Magnetospirillum sp. XM-1: one gene and its partner. The protein of the gene in region 1 binds, or shares a complex with, the protein of each later gene. Links are inferred from orthologs where the notes say so. Each region holds a gene or a part of one and is shown in the gene's direction. Other genes may lie near its edges.

Region 1 (7,234 bases):
CCATACCGCTTTGGTGAATGTCGGCCTGTTCTTCGGGCTGAAGGGGCGGATGATTCCCACGTCCAACGCCTGCGCCTCGGCCAGCCAGGCCATCGGCTTTGCCGCCGAGGCCATCAAATGGGGCAAGGCCGACGTCATGATCGCCGGCGGGGCCGAGGAATTGGACATCACCGATTCCGCCGTGTTCGATACCTTGTTCGCCACCTCGATCCGCAACGACGCCCCCCATCTCAGCCCGCGCCCCTTCGACCGTGACCGCGACGGGCTGGTGATCGGCGAAGGCGCCGGCGCCCTGATCCTCGAGGAATACGAGCGGGCCCGGGCGCGCGGCGCCACAATCCATGCCGAGGTGGTGGGGTTTGGCACCAACGCCGACGGCAATCACGTCACCCAGCCGCAGGCCGAGACCATGGAGATCGCCCTGCGCCTCGCCCTCGAGGATGCCGGCCTGTCCGCCGATGCCATTGGAGTGGTCAACGGCCACGGTACCGCCACCGAGGGCGGCGACATCGCCGAGGCGGCGGCCACCGCGGCGGTGTTCGGCCGACGGGTGGCGCTTCACTCGCTCAAGAGCTATTTCGGCCATTCCCTGGGCGCTTGCGGCGCTATCGAGGCCTGGCTGGGCATCGAGATGATGCGGGAAGGCTGGTGCTGCCACACCGCCAATCTGGACAATGTGGATCCGCGTTGCGCCGAGCTGGACTACATCATGGGGCGGCCCCGCCGCACCGAGGCCGAATACTTCATGAGCAACAATTTCGCCTTCGGGGGCGTCAACGCGTCCCTGATCTTCCGGCGGACGCCATAGAGCCGAAATCCCGGCGATCCAATGACGGGGGCAACCAGCACGTCCCGGCATGACAAGCGGTGCCCGTCATTCGACCATGTAGCCCACATGGCGGACGGTGGCGATCAGCGCTTTTCCGGGATGGGGCGTCTCCAGCTTGCGCCGCAGGGCGGCGATGTGCTGGTCGAGGGCCCGGTCGTCCGGATTCCAGCTTCGTCCCAGCGCCCGCAAGGACAGCATGTCACGGGTCATGGGCGCACCGCGATTGTCCAGCAGGGCCGACAGGACCTTGGCCTCGGTCCGCGACAGCGTCACCAGGGCGCCGTGGGGCAGGCTGACCTGCCGCGAACGCGGATTGAACCGGAAGCCGGACGCCGTGATGGTCTCGGTCCGTGGCTCCGCCCCCGGCTCCTCGCCCAGCGAGGGGGGGTGTATGCGCCGCAGCACGCTGTGGATGCGGGCCAGCAATTCGCGTGCGAAAAACGGCTTCGACAGGCAGTCGTCCGCCCCCATCTCCAGATAGATGGTCCGGTCGATGGGATCCGATCGGGAACTGAGGAGGATGAGGCCGGGACGGGACGGCCGGGACATCAGCCAACGCGCGATGTCCAATCCTGAAATGTCGCCGAAATTGGTTCCCAGCACCACCAGGCTGGGATTGCACCGGCCAATTTCCCGCTGCGCCGTCGCGGCGTCGTCGAGAAAAATCGCCTCGAACATTTCGTCGGCCAGGTATCCCGCCATGGTTTGCGCCGTCATGCGGTCATTGTCGGCGAAGACGATTGTATGGTGCATCGTAGCTCCCGTCACGGGACCAAGCCTTAGATGAATATCTTATCGACAAGATTCAACTGCCGACCTCTTCATTGTCAGTGAAAATCCTATTGAGATGTAATTGCCGTGTCAATATGCACAAGTAATTGTACGTATGCATCTGCAATCTGTTTCGTATACATCTTGATTTTCCTCACGAATCCCCATGCAGGCATGGCGAAATGTAAGGAAATTTACGCATTCCTTACGTTTTTCAGACTTTTGCCTTCGGCGCCCTATCACCATGTGGTGCTGCCTCGGGGCGGTCCTCACAAAATGCATGTATGCCAAAGAGTAGGGAGGCGGCGCGCCGATCTCTGCATGTAAAGGAATGGTGAGATGGCTACAAAGCAGAGGTTGAAACTCTTGCTATCGCGCATGACAATAATAGTAGCGCCCATGTCAAGGGCGCTGCGTAGGGGATTGTGCCTTCTGTAGGTTTGAATACTGATATAGATTTTTTGTGAACATCTTAAAACCATAAATTACAAAATCTCATCCAATGTTAATTGGGAGTAATCATGAAGACATCTTCAGCGGAGGTGGCGCCCATGGTTGTTTCCCTGGCCGCTGCCATTGACATACGAAATATCGGCGAACTGGCCGATCGGATCAAAGCATGCCTCGCCGGGGCGACGGCCGTGAATGTGGATGCGCAAGCCTTCGAGACCGGCGACGTGACCCTGATCCAGGTTCTGGCGGCGGCCGGAAAGGCGGCGGCGGAGCGGGGAATTTCTTTCAAGATCGTCAATGCCGGCCCGGATCTGGCGGCTTTGTTCGATCGCTGCGGCGTCGAGGGCTTCATTCATTGCCAGCAGGAAGGGTGAACCATGCCCAAAACAGTGTTGTGTGTCGATGATTCGGCCAGCATGCGCCAGATGGTGCGCCTCGCCCTTACCAGCGATGGCTACGCGGTGGTCGAGGCGGTTGACGGGCGCGATGCCCTCGGCAAGGCTCGGGGGATGGTCGCCGACCTGGTGATCACCGATCTCAATATGCCGAACATGGACGGTCTGTCGTTCATCCGGGAGTTGCGGGGCGTCAGCGCTTACAAGGGCGTCCCCATCATCTTCCTGACCACCGAATCGGACGACGACAAGAAGGGCGAGGCCAAAAGCGCCGGCGCGACCGCCTGGATCACCAAGCCGTTCCAGCCCGAGCGCCTGCTGGCCATCGTCAAGAAGGTCCTGGGATGACCCCCGGGGCTCCCGATCCCGCCGAGACGTTCCGGCAGGAGGCCCAAGACCTGCTGATTCAGCTCGAGGACGTGCTGCTCGACCTGGACGGCAATCCCGGCGACCGCGAGTTGATCGACACCGCCTTTCGCGCGCTGCACACGCTCAAGGGATCGGGGGCGATGTTTGGCTTCGACGACCTCGCCCGGTTCGCCCATACGGTCGAGAACACCTTCGACCGCCTGCGCCGGACCGGCGCCGAGCCCAGCCGCGAACTGATCGCCGTCGCCCTGTCCGCCAAGGATTTCATGCGCCAGCTGATTCAATCCCCCGGCGAGGCGGAAGCCGCGATCGGAGACGGGCTGGTCCAGGACCTGCTGCGCCACGGGCCGCCCGCCTCGTTGCCCGAGACGACCGGTCCGTGCGCCGCGGCGCCGCGGCCGGCGGAGCCCAAGGCGGCTCCCGTCCTCTACGACATCGTCTTCGCGCTGCCTCCGGACGCTCTGCTGCGCGGCACCAACCCGCTGCGGCTGCTGGACGAATTGCGCGACATGGGCGAATGCACGGTCGCCGCCGACCTTGGGCCGGTTCCGGCCATCGACGACCTCGATCCCGAGCGCAGCTACCTGAAGTGGCGGGTGCGCCTCGCCACCTCCCAGCCGCGCTCGGCCATCGACGAGGTTTTCATGTTCGTGCTCGACGACATGGAACTGTCGGTGACGACCATGGCGCCCGAGGCGGCGGCCTCACCCCCCGAGCCCCACCCGGCGGCGGAGGCGCATCCCGCCGGCGAGCCGGTCTCGAACCGGGGCATGGCGAAGCGGGACCCGGCGGGGAACGGCATCCGCATTCCCGCCGAGCGAATCGACAATCTCATGGACCGGGTCGGCGAACTGGTCATCGCGCAGTCCCGGCTGCGCCAGCTGGCCCAGGGCAGCCTCGATTCGACGCTGCGCTCGGTGTCGGAGGATATCGAGCGCCTGTCGTCGGAACTGCGCGTCACCACCATGGGCATCCGTATGGTCCCCATCGGGCAGCTGTTCGCCCGCTTCCGCCGCGTCGTCCACGACCTGTCGCGCGAACTCGGCAAGGACGTGCAGCTGGAGACGTCGGGCGAGGAGACCGAGCTGGACAAGACCGTCATCGAAAGCCTGAACGATCCCCTGGTCCACCTGATCCGCAACGCCATCGACCATGGCCTGGAGACTGCGGCCGAGCGTGAGGCGGCCGGCAAGCCGCGGGCCGGAACCCTGTCGCTTGAAGCGCGCCACGCCGGAGCGCAGGTGCTGATCACTATTCGTGACGACGGCCGGGGGATGAACCGCCAGCGCATCCGCGCCAAGGCGGTGGAGGCGGGGTGGCTGTCGGATATGGGCGACGTTCCCGACGCCGAGCTGTTCCAGATGATCTTCCGGCCGGGCTTCTCGACCGCCGCGACGGTGACCAACGTTTCCGGGCGCGGCGTCGGCATGGACGTGGTCAAGCGCACCATCGACGCCCTGCACGGCTTCATCGACGTCTCCAGCCCGCCCGGCCGGGGAGCCCAGGTCACCCTGAGGCTGCCCCTGACCCTGGCCATCATCGATGGGCTGCTGGTGCGCGTCGGCGGCGGCCGCTACGTCCTTCCCCTGTCGACGGTGGAGGAATGCGTCGAGCTGTCCGAGGCCGACAATCAGCGCTCGACCGGCCGCTCCTTCCTCAACATCCGGGACGAGCTGGTTCCCTTTTTGCGCCTGCGCGACCTGTTCAAGGTCCAGGGACCCGCCGACCCATACCCCAAGGTGGTGATCGTCACGGCCGGCGACCAGCGGGTCGGGCTGGTGGTCGACCAGATCATCGGCGACCACCAGACGGTCATCAAATCCTTGTCCAAGCTGCATGCGGACGTTGCCGCCTTTTCCGGCGCCACCATTCTGGGCGACGGCACGGTGGCCCTGATCCTGGACGTGGTCAACCTGATCGCGGCCGGCCGCATTCAGGAGATGCGGTTGAAGGCGTCCTAGAAGGAGAGGGCCATGGCGGCGTCCGAATCGGCACGGGAAGTGGTGACCCTGGAAATGCAGGGCGAAGTCTTCGCCATCGATGCCCATTGGGTCCGCGAGATCCTCGACATGGTGCCGGTCACCGAAGTGCCCAACGCTCGGCCGTTCGTCAGCGGATTGATCAACGTGCGCGGAAAGGTGGTGCCGCTGGCCGACCTGCGTCTGCGCTTCGGCATGCCGCAATCGCCGCCGACCGTCGACACCCGCGTCATCGTCATCGACGCCATGGTCGACGGCGAACCGACGGCGGTGGGAATTCTGGCCGACCGTGTCTACGAAGTCACCGAAATCGCCCCCGCCGCCATCGAGGAGACGCCTCGCATCGGCCTGCGCTGGCGGCCCGAATACATCAGCGGCATCGGCAAGCTGGGGGGCGATTTCATCATCATCCTCGACATGGAACAGGTCTTGGCCGTCGGGTCGGCAGCGGCGCAATAGACGGCGGCGGGAAAAGGAGATCTCGATATGCGCGTGACGATCAAATTGAAGTTGGTGGCCGCCTTTGGCGCAATCATCCTGCTGATGGCGATTTCCGGCATGGTGGCCATCCAGGCGTCATCGGCCATTCGAGACCGTCTGGGCCTCATTGTCGATTCCTCGGCGGAAAAGGTGCGCCTCGCCATGGAGATGCGCGACAACCTCGGCACCGTGGCGCGCAATCAGGCCCAGCTCATCATCGAGGAAACCGACGAGGGCATGCAGCGCGAGATCAACAGCATCGACGCGCAGGCCAAGGAGATCCGCCAGTTCGAGGTACAGCTGCGGAACATTTCCTCCCCCGAAGAGAAGGCCAAGCTGGATGAGTTCCTTCGGCTGCTGGACGCCTATTTCGGCGGCGTGTCCAAGGTCCGCGACATCGCCGTGCGCAACTCGGCGGTGCAGGGGCGCAAGTTGCTGGACGGCGATGGCAACCGCGCCTTCGACGCCGTCCGGGAGCCCCTTCTGGCCCTGGCCGGGCGCACCGACCTGCCGCAGGCGGCGCCCGTGGCGAACCGCATGCTCTCCCAGCTGGATCGCCTGCAAATGCTTGAACGCGACATCTTGCTCGAGGCCGACGACGCCGCCGTCGCCCGCCTGGACAAGACGGTGCAGGCGACGCTTCTGGAGATTTCCGGTCTGCGCGGCCAATTGGACAAGGCGCTGACCGGCGAGGAGGACCGTCGGCGGTTCGAGGCGCTGGGCGAACGGCTGGCGCGCGCGCTTAAGATCGACGAGCAGATCCGCATCCTCGGCGCCGACAATTCCAATGCCCGCGCCTACGCTCTTTTGCGCAAGGAGGTTCGGCCGATCCGGCTGCAGGCCGAGAAGTTCATCGAGGAGGTGGTCGCCAGGGCCGAACAGGGCATGAAGGCGGACAAGGCCGAAAGCGACCGCGCCTATGAAACCGGCCGCACCGTGCTGATCGGCGTGCTGCTGGCGTCGCTGGTCACCGCGATCGGAGCCGGAATTTGGATCATCTCCTCCATCAGCCGGGGCCTGGCCCGGGCGGGCGCGCTGGCGCAGGCGGTGGCGGGCGGCGACCTGACCGAAACCGCCGAGGTCGTCTCCCGCGACGAGATCGGCGATCTGCTCGGCCATCTCAATGAAATGGTCGATCGGCTGCGCACGGTGGTCGGCGAGGTGTCCAATGCCGTCGGCAACGTCTCGGCCGGCAGCGAGGAACTGTCGTCCAGCGCCGAGGAACTGTCGCAGGGCGCCACCGAGCAGGCGTCGTCCACCGAGGAGGCCTCGTCGGCCATGGAGGAGATGGCCGCCAACATCAAGCAGAACGCCGACAATGCCGGCCAGACCGAGAAGATCGCCCGCCAGTCCGCCGCCGACGCCCAGAACAGCGGCCTCGCGGTGGAGAAGGCGGTGCTGGCCATGCAGACCATCGCCGAGAAGATCGTCATCGTCCAGGAAATCGCCCGCCAGACCGATCTGCTGGCGTTGAACGCCGCGGTCGAGGCGGCCCGGGCCGGCGAACACGGCAAGGGCTTCGCCGTGGTCGCCTCGGAGGTGCGCAAACTGGCCGAACGCAGCCAGGCGGCGGCCACCGAGATCAGCTCGCTGTCCTCCGATACGGTGAAGAGCGCCCAGGATGCCGGCCAGATGCTGGCCCGGCTGGTGCCCGACATCAAGAAGACCGCCGATCTGATCGAGGAAATCTCCGCCGCCTGCCGCGAGCAGGACATCGGGTCCGAGCAGATCAACCAGGCCATTCAGCAACTCGACACCGTCACCCAGCAGAATGCCGGGGCATCCGAGCAGATGGCCGCCACATCCGAGGAACTGGCCGCCCAGGCCGAGCAATTGCTGAAGAGCATCGCCTTCTTCCATCTCGGCGGCGCGGAGGCGCCGGCGGCCGCGGCGATGGCGGCACGGCCGAAGGCGCCTCCGGCGCGTTCTGCCCAGGCCCCCGCCGCCCTCGGCAAGGC
Region 2 (7,143 bases), 1.9 Mb from region 1 along the record:
TGGTCAGCGGGCCCTCGCGGGTGTCGCGCAGCACGCCGACGTCCTGGACGAAGGCCAGCTTGTTGCCCACCGCACGCTCGGACGAGCGGGTGGGAACCAGATACTCGCGGAACATCATCTGCTCGCCCTTGAAGGCGGGCGTGTTGGCGTTCGCCATGTTGTTGGCGACCACTTCCATCTGGCGCCACAGGGCGGCCTGACGGGAAAGTGCGATGTAGGATGTGTTCTGCATGGTTCGATCCTGGGTGGCAATTGCTTGCGCCGCCTTCCTTGCAGACAGCGTGCCAATTTCAGGAATCACGCATTTCCGCCATTTTTCCCGCCTCCCCCTCCCGTCGGGGCAGGGCTTGCCGGGCAGTTATTGCCGCCTCCCCCCGGCATTGCTATCGTGGCCGCGTGGTGGGGGAAGAGCGTGCGGAAACGATCGGGTCGAATCCCTATCTTTTGCGCCGGCTCAACCTTCTGTTAACCGCAAGGGTCTAGTTTCTAAGGTGCGCACGTGTGGCCCCGGTGGGCCCGCGCGCCCCGAGCGGCGGAAGAGGGCCATGGCCGAAGATCTGGAAGAAGATTTCGAGGAAGGCGAAGGTTCGGAAGAGGTATCCGAGTCACCGTCCAAAAAGCTGCCGATCAAGAAGATCCTGATCATCGTGCTGCCCATCCTGCTGTTGGGCGGCGCCGGTGCGGGCGTCTATTTCTCGGGGCTGCTCGACAAGCTCTTGGGCAAGAAGGACGACCATGCGGCCCCCGAGGCCGCCGCCCCCCCGCCGCCCCCTAAGGCGGTGCAGGCGGCGTCGTTCATGGATCTGCCCGAGATGCTGGTCAACCTCCAGACCACCGGGCGCAAGCAGGCCTTCTTGAAGCTGCGCGTCGCGCTCGAGCTGGAGGCGGTCACCGACCAGCCCCGCGTCGAGCAGATGCTGCCGCGCATCATCGACAATTTCCAAATTTACCTGCGCGAGCTGCGGGTCGAGGACCTGCAGGGCGCCTCCGGCATGCATCTCCTGCGCGAGGAGCTGCTGACCCGCGTCAACGCCGCGGTCAAGCCGGTCAAGGTCAACGACGTCTTGTTCAAGGAAATGCTGGTCCAGTAGTGGGCCGGCGGGAAAGGCCGACATGGCGATGAACGACGACGGTGGAACCACCCGCGGGGCCGAGGACGAAGAGGCCCTGATGAAGGAATGGGCCGCCATGGCCGGCGACGACAACGGCGGCGGCGGCGGTGGCGGCGGTGACGCCGGCGGCGGTGGCGGCGACGGCGGCGACATGGCCGCCGAATGGGAAGCCATGCTCGGCGCCGGCGACAGCACCGGCGAGACCCAGGCGGCGGTGGCCAAGGACGCCACCCGCGTTCTGAACCAGGACGAAATCGATTCGCTGCTGGGCTTCGACGACGACATCGGCGGAGCGGGCGACAAGTCGGGCATCCAGGCCATCCTCAATTCCGCCCTGGTGTCGTACGAACGCCTTCCCATGCTGGAAGTGGTGTTCGACCGCCTGGTCCGCATGATGTCCACCTCCATGCGCAATTTCACGTCGGACAACGTGGAAGTCTCGCTGGACAACATTTTGTCGCTGCGTTTCGGCGACTACCTGAACTCCATTCCGCTGCCCGCCATGCTGGCGGTGTTCAAGGCCGAGGAATGGGACAATTTCGGCCTGCTGACCGTCGATTCGTCGCTGATCTACTCCATCGTCGACGTGCTGCTGGGCGGCCGGCGCGGCACCGCGGCCATGCGCATCGAGGGCCGCCCCTACACCACCATCGAACGCAACCTGGTCGAGCGCATGGTCCACGTGGTGCTGTCCGACCTGTCGGCGGCCTTCGATCCGCTGTCGCCCGTCACCTTCCGCTTCGACCGCCTGGAAACCAACCCGCGCTTCGCCACCATCTCGCGCCCCAGCAACGCCGCCATCGTCGCCAAGCTGCGCATCGACATGGAAGACCGCGGCGGCCGCCTTGAACTGCTGCTGCCCTACGCCACCCTGGAACCCGTCCGCGAGCTGCTGCTGCAGATGTTCATGGGTGAAAAGTTCGGCCGCGACTCCATCTGGGAAACCCACTTGGCCGAAGAGCTGTGGCTGACCGAGGTGGAACTGGAGGCGGTCCTCGACGAGCAGGTGATGAACCTGCGCGAGGTCCTGAACTGGAAGCCCGGCTCGAAATTCATGCTGAACGCCACCGCCGATTCGCCCATCGACATGCGCTGCGGCGAGGTGGCCATGTTCCGCGGCCGCATGGGGCGCAAGGGCCAGCACATCGCCATTCAGGTGGATGAATCCACCATCAAGTCCGGGTGATCGCCGTGGATTGGAAAGTCGTCCTCGACCTCGTGGTTTCCGTGCTGCTGATCGCCACCATCGGCTATGCCTGGATGCTGAATCAGCGCCTGTCCAGCTTGCGCAAGAACCGCGACGACCTGGCCAAGACCATCGCCGCCTTTAACGAGGCGACGCTGCGCGCCGAATCCTCCATCCCCAAGCTCCGGAAGGCCGCCGAGGAATCCGGCCAGACCCTGCAGGAGCGGGTGGAGAAGGCGCAATCGCTGCGTGACGACCTGGCCTTCATGATCGAGCGCGCCGACACCATGGCCAACCGCCTGGAGAACGCCGTGCGCGGAGCCCGCGCCGACGGGGCCAAGGCCGCGCCCGAACCCCGCGCCATGGGAGCGGGTGGGGGCGCCCAGATCGGCACCGCGTCCACGCCCACCATGCCGCCGCCCCGCATGGCCGGCAACCGGGCCGCCGCCATCGCCGCCGCCGCCGCCGCCTCGGAAGGCGACAGCGACGACCGTTCCGAAGCCGAGCGCGAGCTGCTGCGCGCGCTCCAGTCCATGCGGTAGGGGCGCATCATGGCCGCCAAGACCCGCAAGCCCACGCCCGGCCCCATCAGGGTGCAGCCACCCGGCCCGTCCCGGACGGCCAAGGCCGCGAAGCCCGAGGCCAAGGCCCCCATCGTCCGGGTGCTGCCCGTGCTGATCTTCGCCGGCGTGCTGATGCTGTCGCTTCGGGTCGGCGACATCTTCAAGGGCATTCTTGGCATCGAATCCTTCTCGGTGGCCGAACTGCAGGCGCAGCAGCCTCCCAAGGCCGCGCCTCCGGCCACCCCCGCCACCCCGGCCCAGCCGCAGCCCGCCGCCGCCACGCCGGCCCAGGCGCCCGCCGCCACCCCGACCAGCACCGATCCCGGCGCCGGCATGAGCCAGACCGAACTGGACGTGCTGCAAAAGCTGCAGGAGCGGCGCGGCACGCTGGACGTGCGCGAGAAGGACATCGAAAAGCGCGAGGCCCTGCTCAAGGCCGCCGAGGATCAGATCGACCGCAAGGTCGCCGAGATGAAGACGCTGCAGAACACCATCGAAGGGTTGCTGCGTCAATACAACGACCAGGAAGACAACAAGATGCGCTCCCTGGTCAAGATTTACGAAAATATGAAGCCGAAGGAAGCGGCGAAGATTTTCGAACAGCTGGATATGAATATCCTGCTGGAAGTGATAGAGCGCATGAAGGAACAACGTGTTGCTCCGATCATGGCTGAAATGGACCCGTCCAAGGCCAAGGCAGTTACTGCCGAATTGGCACAAAGACGCCAGATACCGATGCCAAGGGCGGCCTCGGGCGGGTGATTGTCGGGGGATTGCATAAAAAATGACTTGCGCAAGTGCGGTCCCCCATCTTAACTAGGAAAATTCGTAGGTTACCGGTTTTTTCGGTTTCTGGCGGCTAGTGTCTCGAAGGAGCGGATGGATGGCTGTCGATAAGAATATGAACGTCCTCATCGTCGATGATTACAAGACGATGTTGCGAATCATCAGAAACCTGCTGAAGCAGCTGGGTTTCAACAACGTTGATGAGGCCACTGATGGCGCCATGGCGTTGCAGATGCTTCGCGTGGGCAATTACGGTCTGGTGATTTCCGACTGGAACATGGAACCCATGACCGGCCTGCAGTTGCTGCGCGAGGTGCGCGCCGATGCCAAGCTGAAGCCGATCCCCTTCATCATGGTGACCGCCGAGTCCAAGTCGGAGAACGTCATCGCCGCCAAGGAAGCGGGCGTGTCCAACTACATCGTCAAGCCCTTCAACGCCGAAACGTTGAAGACCAAGATGGTGAGCGTGCTGGGCGAATTCTGACGACCTTGGGGGGTTCTGCAGCCATGTCGGCGAAGGGCGTTGACCGCGATTTAGAGCTTCGCTTGGACGCCATTCGGGCCGAGCATGGCGAGACCATCCATGTCGACCAGATCGGGGAAGTGGTTCGGGCGATGCTCGAAACCATGACGGGGGATATCGGCGCCGGGGATTTGCGGCTCTATCGCGAGCTGGAATCCCTGGCCAGTTACATCCATGCCGCCAAGGAAGAGATCGCCGCGCTTCGGCCCGGCGAGATCAAGAACGAGTTCATCGCCTCGGCGACCGACGAGCTTGACGCCATCGTCGGCGCCACCGAGGCCGCGACCAACGAGATCATGGACGCGGCCGAAAGCCTGGGCTCGCTCTCTCCCATGCTCGACCAGGAGGTGGCCAACCGCCTGGACGAGATCACCACCCGCATCTTCGAGGCCTGTACGTTCCAGGACATCACCGGACAGCGCATCACCAAGGTGGTCAAGGCGCTGAAGGAAATCGAAGACCGGGTGGAAAGCCTGGTCAAGATGTTCGGCGGCACCTATGACGACGGTTCCCAGAAGGAATCCAAGCCGCTGACCGACCAGGACCTCCTCAACGGCCCGCAGCTGCCCGGCAACGCGACCAACCAGGCCGAAATCGACGCGCTGCTGGCAAGTTTCGACTAGCCTTCCATGAAGGCTGCCGAGCAAGCCCCAACCGGACGGCCAGAGAAAGCGCCCGCGAGCGCGAGCGATTCCCGCTGTCTGATCCCCGGCCTGCTCGCCTCGCTTGTCGTCCTGCTCTCGCTCATCCTCGGCCCGGTCTTCCCCGCTTTGGCGCAAAGCTCGCCGCGCGCCGCCGAGCACGACGGCTTCGGCCGCATGGTGTTCGACTGGGACGCCCCGGTGAAATTCTCGGCCGAGACGGTCAACAGCCAGCTGATCGTCCGCTTCGACCGGCCCATCGCCGGCGACCCCAAGGTGGTGTTGAAGCCGCTGGCCCGCTATCTCAAGGGCGTCACCCTGTCGCCCGACCGCAGGATGGTCACCTTTCCGCTGGCCGTGCCGGTCCAGGTGAAGAGCTTCCAGACCGGGACCAATTCCGTGGTGGTCGACCTGTCCGAGGACAAGAAGCCCGCCTCGTCCTCGGCCCCGCCGCCGCCGCCGGAACAGGCCATTCCCCCGGCCGAAATTCCCGCCGGCCTGCCGCCCGCCGAGTTGCCGCCCGGCCAGAAGGCCCCCGCCAAGGCCCCGGAAACCGCCAAGCCCGCCGAACCGGTCAAGGCCGCCGAGCCCGCCAAGCCGGCCCCGGCCGCACCCGCCCAGCCCCAGGGCCCGGCCACCGACCTGATGGTCAGGGGCGGCGAGCATACCGGCTTCAACCGGCTGGTCTTCGACTGGCCCAAGCCGGTCGGCTATTCCGTCGACGAGGCCGGGGCCACGGTCTCCATCAATTTCGACCGCCCGGCCAACGTCAACGTCACCTCGCTGAAGGCGTCGCTGCCGCCCGACGTGGGCTTCCTCGAGGCCAAGCCCAACGGCAAGGGCACCTCGGTGGTCCTGTCGCTGCCCCCCGGCATGCGGGTCCGCCACTTCACCAGCGGTCCCCGCGTCGCCGTGGATCTGGTCCGCCCGGCCGGCGCGCCGCCGCCGCCGCGCGCCAACGGCGCCGCCGCCCCTCCCCTGGCGCCGGCGCCGGGCACCGAGGAACAGCCGCCGGCGTTGAAGCCCCTGGACGGACTTCCCCCGGCCGAGGCCGCCGCTCCGGCCAAGCCCCCCCCTTCGCCCCCGCCCAACGGCAACGGCAAGGCCGCCCCGGCCGCCGCCGCCGCCGCCGAGGGCGAAGCCGCCGCCCGCCCGGGCGAGGAGATCAAGCCGGTGCCCACCGGCAAGGTGGTCAGCCTGGGCTTCGCCTTCGACAAGCCGACCGGCGCCGCGGTGTTCCGCCGCTCGGGCTGGCTGTGGGCGGTGTTCGACCTCAAGACCGAGATGGACACCAAGCTCCTGAAGCGCACTGGCGGCGACGTGGTGCTGCACGTGGAGCAGGTTCAGGGCTTCAAGGGCACCGCCGTGCGCATGATCACCCGGCCGGGCTTCAATCCCTCGGTGCGCAAGGAGGGCCAGTTGTGGGTGCTGGACATCCATGAGCAGCCCATCGCCCCCAAGGCCGGCTTCGACGTCGCCACCCAGATGGATTTCCAGGAACGCGGCCGCGTGGTGATCAAGGCCACCGACGGGTCCCAGCCCATGATCCTTAAGGATCCGGAAGTGGGCGATTTCATCCACGTGGTCACGGTTCCCGCCATCGGCGCCGGCGTGCGCCAGGGACGGGAATATCCCGGCGCCGAATTGCTGCCCTCGGCCCAGGGCATCGCCATGATTCCCCGCGCCGACACCGTGCGCCTGGACGCCAACCGCGAGACGGTGGAGATCACCCAGCCGGGCGGCCTGTACCTGTCGCCCATGCTGGCCGCCGAAGGCCCCGGCGGCGGCAAGGTGGCCACCGACGGCAATATGGGCGCCGACGTGATGACCACCGGTCCGCTGGACATCTCCAAGTGGATGCGCGGCGGCAACGACAAGTTCGTGGACGACCACCGCAAGCTGATCAGCCGCCTGGCCCATGTGCGGCCCGACGAGAAGAACGCCCAGCGCATGGAGATCGCCCGCCACTACGTGGCTAACGGCTTCGGCGCCGAGGCGCTGGGCGAGCTGCGGGTGATGGCGGCGGTGGACCCCTTGATCGTCGACACGCCGCCCTACCGGGCGGTGCGCGGCGCCGCCAGCTTCCTGATGGGCCGCGACGCCGACGCCATCGTCGACCTGTCCACCCCGGCCCTGAAGGGCGACGCCAAGGTGCAGCTGTTCCTGGCCGCCGCCTCGGCCCGTTCGCTGCCCGACCCCAACAAGCACGCTTTGGTGCTGCGCCTGGCGCCCGAGGACATCAAGACCTGGCCGCGCAACCTGCGCATCGGCATCGGCGAGGTGGCGGCGCGCACCGTGGCCCAGGCCGGCGATTCCAAGGGAGCGGCGCGCA

The links.
Region 2: the proteins of XM1_RS11610 (region 1) and XM1_RS20185 are in contact, whole or in part, in a solved structure (PDB 1A0O), measured with the Escherichia coli proteins. The link is inferred for Magnetospirillum sp. XM-1 from one-to-one orthologs.

Annotation. Positions count from the first base shown.
Region 1 is NZ_LN997848.1:2,467,755-2,474,988, forward strand. Bases 2,302-5,285 are described here. They hold XM1_RS11610 (chemotaxis protein CheA), read left to right. Parts: upstream 2,302-2,792; coding sequence 2,793-4,778; downstream 4,779-5,285. Other genes in these bases: XM1_RS11600 (STAS domain-containing protein), read left to right, coding at 2,302-2,427; XM1_RS11605 (response regulator), read left to right, coding at 2,431-2,796; XM1_RS11615 (chemotaxis protein CheW), read left to right, coding at 4,791-5,255; XM1_RS11620 (methyl-accepting chemotaxis protein), read left to right, coding at 5,283-5,285. In the rest of the region: XM1_RS11590 (beta-ketoacyl-ACP synthase), read left to right, coding at 1-808; XM1_RS11595 (response regulator transcription factor), read right to left, coding at 875-1,582; more of XM1_RS11600, read left to right, coding at 2,152-2,301; more of XM1_RS11620, read left to right, coding at 5,286-7,234. UniProt on the Escherichia coli protein: Involved in the transmission of sensory signals from the chemoreceptors to the flagellar motors. CheA is autophosphorylated; it can transfer its phosphate group to either CheB or CheY.
Region 2 is NZ_LN997848.1:4,406,538-4,413,680, forward strand. The notes cover bases 2,545-5,437. They hold XM1_RS20185 (response regulator), read left to right. Parts: upstream 2,545-3,744; coding sequence 3,745-4,131; downstream 4,132-5,437. Other genes in these bases: XM1_RS20175 (DUF6468 domain-containing protein), read left to right, coding at 2,545-2,840; XM1_RS20180 (MotE family protein), read left to right, coding at 2,850-3,623; XM1_RS20190 (protein phosphatase CheZ), read left to right, coding at 4,194-4,793; XM1_RS20195 (tetratricopeptide repeat protein), read left to right, coding at 4,800-5,437. Outside these bases: flagellar basal-body rod protein FlgF, read right to left, coding at 1-232; XM1_RS20165 (flagellar basal body-associated FliL family protein), read left to right, coding at 546-1,091; flagellar motor switch protein FliM, read left to right, coding at 1,114-2,298; more of XM1_RS20175, read left to right, coding at 2,304-2,544; more of XM1_RS20195, read left to right, coding at 5,438-7,143. UniProt on the Escherichia coli protein: Involved in the transmission of sensory signals from the chemoreceptors to the flagellar motors.